DNA from 2 places in the Pseudomonas sp. TE6283 genome. Region 1 is predicted to be linked to the other one. Evidence: predicted binding sites of a transcription regulator. Region 1 holds the regulator's gene; the other holds the start of a gene.

Region 1 (2,199 bases):
CTCGAGCACGTAATCGCGCAGTGGTTGGGTGACTTCTACATGCTGTCCACTGATGTTGACTTGCATACAGCTTCTCCTTTGTTGCCCGTGCATAAAGAGGCAGGTCTTGCACCTGCCACTGAAACGCTGTGGCACATCCTGGGGCTACATCAGTCGCTTGCGCTCGCTCGATGGGGCGATGCCCAACGATTCACGGTACTTGGCGACGGTGCGACGGGCTACCTGGATGCCTTGTGCCTCCAGTAAACCAGCGATCTTGCTGTCACTCAATGGCTTTTTCTGATTTTCCGCCGCCACCAGTTTCTTGATGATCGCGCGGATCGCCGTGGACGAGCATTCGCCGCCTTCGGCGGTGCTCACGTGGCTGGAGAAAAAGTATTTCAGTTCGTAGATGCCGCGCGGGGTGTGCATGTATTTCTGCGTGGTCACCCGGGAAATGGTCGACTCGTGCATGCCCACTGCCTCGGCGATATCGTGCAGCACCAGCGGCTTCATGGCCTCGTCGCCATGGTCGAGGAAGCCGCGCTGGTGCTCGACGATCTGCGTCGCCACCTTCATCAGCGTCTCGTTGCGGCTCTGCAGGCTCTTTATGAACCAGCGCGCTTCCTGCAGCTGGTTGCGCATGAAGGTGTTGTCGGCGCTGGTGTCGGCGCGGCGAACGAAGCCGGCGTACTGCGGGTTGACCCGCAGGCGCGGTACCGCTTCCTGGTTGAGCTCGACCAGCCAGCGCTCGCTGTCCTTGCGCACGATGACGTCGGGCACGACGTACTCGGGTTCGCTGGACTCGATCTGCGAGCCGGGGCGCGGGTTGAGGGTCTGCACCAGTTCGATGACCTGGCGCAGCTCGTCTTCCTTGAGCTTCATGCGGCGCATCAGCTGGCTGTAGTCGCGGCTGCCGAGCAGGTCGATGAAGTCGGTGACCAGGCGCTGGGCCTCACCCATCCAAGGCGTCGAGGCCGGCAGTTGGCGCAGTTGCAGCAGCAGGCATTCACCGAGGGAACGGGCGCCGATGCCGGCAGGTTCGAACTGCTGGATGCGGTGCAGCACCGCCTCGACCTCGTCCAGCTCGATGTCGAGTTCCGGGTCGAAGCCTGCGCAGATCTCCTCGAGGGAGTCTTCCAGGTAGCCCTGGCCGTTGATGCTGTCGATCAGGGTGACGGCGATCAGGCGGTCGGTATCGGACATCGGTGCCAGGTTGAGCTGCCACAGCAGGTGACTCTGCAGGCTCTCGCCGACCGAGGTGCGGGTGGTGAAGTCCCACTCGTCGTCATCATTGCTCGGCAGGCTGCTGGCGCTGGTCTGGTAGATGTCTTCCCAGGCGGTGTCGACCGGCAGCTCGTTGGGGATGCGCTCGGCCCATTCGCCGTCTTCGAGGTTTTCCGCGGTGCTGCTGGTACTGGTTTCCTGGAAACTGTTGTCCTGGACTTCGGCCGCCGGCTTGTTCTCGGCGTTGTCCGCCATCGGGTCGCTGTTGTCGAAGTCCTCGCCGTCTTCCTGACGTTCGAGCATCGGATTGGACTCCAGCGCTTCCTGGATTTCCTGCTGGAGGTCCAGGGTGGAGAGCTGAAGCAGACGGATGGCCTGTTGCAACTGCGGGGTCATCGTCAGTTGCTGGCCCATTTTTAGGACGAGCGATGGTTTCATGGCTGGGGCTTGATACCTTGTTGCCGGCGCGCATGCGCCATCCACTACACGGAGGGCGCCTGGGCGCCGATTTTAAGCAAGTTGTATGCCTGAAATTGCAGCGTTTGCCTAGAGCACTGTAACAACTTAAGCCTCGAACAGGCGCTTGCGCCAGTGCTCCGGGCAGGCCGGGGTCAGAGTCGGAACTCGTGCCCCAGGTACACTTCCTTGACCAGCTGGTTGGCCAGGATGGTCTCGGCGTCGCCTTCGGCGATCAGCTGGCCATCGTTGACGATGTAGGCGGTCTCGCAGATGTCCAGGGTCTCGCGAACGTTGTGGTCGGTGATCAAAACGCCGATGCCCTTGTTCTTGAGGTGGTGGATGATCTGCTTGATGTCGCCGACGGAGATCGGGTCGACACCGGCAAAGGGTTCGTCCAGCAGGATGAACTTGGGCGCGGTGGCCAGGGCGCGGGCGATCTCGACGCGGCGGCGTTCGCCACCGGAGAGGCTCATGCCGAGGTTGTCGCGGATGTGGCTGATGTGGAACTCCTGCAGCAGGCTTTCCAGCTCCTTG
Region 2 (2,199 bases), on a different contig from region 1:
TGCCTTCGCGCAGGATCAGTTCGACCGGATGGTTGCTCGCGCTGGCGTCGATGGCGACGTCGGCCCAAATACCGCCGCTGTTGTAGATGTTGAGGTCGCCATTGGCCTTCTGCCAGGGCTGCATGCCAGGACCATCGAGGGCGACATTGCCGATCCTGATAGCGGTGCCGCTGGTTGTGACCCGGCCGGTGTTGACGACATGCTGCCCGAACGTGTCGGTCAGGGTCGCGCCATCGAGCAAGATGCCCTCGCTGCTGGCAAAGAGCTCGCCGTGGTTCTGGACGCCGGCAAGCACGGCACTGATCCCGCGACTGTCGGGGCTGGAGCTGGCCAGGATGCCGATGGCGTTGCTGCCGCTCGCACGGATGGTGCCGCGGTTGATGACCTTGCCCTCCAGGTTGGCGCCGGCCACGTTGATGGCGCGCGCTACAGGCGAGGAAGCCTCGATGAGCGCCCCCTCGGCATTGATCACGTCGCCCCTGATCAGCGTGGTGCCGGTGTTGGGGGAGGCCAGGTCAATACCGTGGTTCTGCACGCCGCTGACTGCGAAGGCGCCAGCGGTGGACTTGAGCTGGCCCAGGTTACGCAGGTCGCCGTCCAGGATGCTGGCCCGCAGACGCAGGGCCGCACCACCACTGCTGCTGGTCTTGACGTTGCCGAGTTGGAGCAGTTCCCCGCTCAGGTTGCTGCTGGCGAGGTGGATACCATCACTGTCATGTGTCGTGGCGATGACCGTCTGGTCGTTGTCGTTGACGGTGCTGTTGAAAGTGAGGTCACCCATGACCCGGGTGTCGAACAGGTGGATGGCGCTCTTGTCCTGGCCGGTGAAGCTGCCGGCAAACGCCAGGTCGTCGTTGATGACCTGGTGTTCGCTGCGAAATCCACTGTCGTTCAGGGTGACGGTCTGAGCCAGGGAGGGCAGGGGCGCAGCGCTGATGGCCAGTGTAAGGAGGGTCTTGCGGAAGGTTGGCAAAGCCACGGCTTCTATCCTTGGAAAACAGTAAAAAGTCGTCGCGCATCCATGCGTGGGTAGAAACCATTGGCTTTCGAGAAGGGTGGCTTCGTGCCACAGCGCTGCGCAGGACGCGAATCCTACCGCGAATAATGGCTAATGGTCATTATTGTTTGACGTCAATTTTTTGTTTTGCCGCTTTTGCCGCCTGGCAATTGCCGCTTGTTGCGTTCGAAGCGGAAGCACTTTGCCGCTTTTCTGGCATGCCCATCCTGTGCTGAGCCCGTTGGGCCCCTGTTTATCGGGGTTGTGGTGGTTGGCACAGCCCTTGCTAAAGCCTAAGCCAACGAAACTCTGGTCAACCTCCGAAGGTTTCCCCGATATGAGCATCAGCTTCGACAAAGCGCTCGGCATCCACGAAAAGGCGCTGGGCTTTCGCGCCCAGCGTGCCGAGGTGCTGGCCAACAACATCGCCAACGCCGACACGCCGAACTACAAGGCGCGCGACATGGACTTCTCGTCGGTGCTCGCCGCCGAGGCCGACAAGCAGCAGAACGGACGCATCGCCCTGGACCGCACCAACAGCCGTCACATCGAGGCCGAAGGCCTGGCGATGATGGACGACACGTTGCAGTACCGCACCCCGATGCAGCCGTCGATCGACCAGAACACCGTGGACGCGCAGATCGAGCAATCGAACTACACCGAAAACGCCGTTGGCTTCCAGGCCAGCTTCACCCTGCTCAACAGTAAATTCAAAGGGCTGGTATCGGCCCTGCGTGGAGAGTGACCATGTCCCTTGCCAGTGTCTTCAATATCGCCGGTAGCGGCATGAGCGCGCAGAATACGCGCCTTAACACCGTCGCTTCGAACATCGCCAACGCCGAGACGGTGTCCTCGAGCATCGACCAGACCTACCGCGCTCGTCATCCGGTGTTCGCCACCACCTTCCAGCAGGCCCAGGGCGGCGCGGGCCAGTCGCTGTTCGAGGATCAGGGCGAGGCGGGGCAGGGCGTCCAGGTCAAGGGCATCATCGAGGACCAGAGCAACCTCGAGGCCCGCTACGAGCCGAACCACCCGGCGGCGAACAAGGACGGCTACGTCTACTACCCGAACGTCAACGTGGTCGAGGAGATGGCCGACATGATCTCCGCCAGTCGCGCGTTCCAGACCAACGCCGAGCTGATGAACACCGCCAAGAACATGATGCAGAAAGTGCTGACCCTGGGTCAGTAAGCAGGGAGCCG

The links. The regulator sigma-54, encoded in region 1, starts transcription at its own class of promoters, with help from an activator protein. The targets are predictions, from matches to a motif close to ANTGGCATNNANNTTGCTNT.
Region 2: flgB (flagellar basal body rod protein FlgB) is a predicted target of sigma-54. The motif match lies at 1,268-1,287, and genes of this name have one in related genera.

Annotation. Positions count from the first base shown of each region.
Region 1 is NZ_JBSSDH010000003.1:192,065-194,263, forward strand. It holds gene hpf (ribosome hibernation-promoting factor, HPF/YfiA family) at 1-66, opposite strand, end outside; gene ACVWZ5_RS06365 (RNA polymerase factor sigma-54) at 145-1,644, opposite strand; gene lptB (LPS export ABC transporter ATP-binding protein) at 1,818-2,199, opposite strand, start outside.
Region 2 is NZ_JBSSDH010000006.1:204,716-206,914, reverse strand. It holds gene ACVWZ5_RS11295 (autotransporter family protein) at 1-979, opposite strand, end outside; gene flgB (flagellar basal body rod protein FlgB) at 1,335-1,742, shown strand; gene flgC (flagellar basal body rod protein FlgC) at 1,745-2,188, shown strand.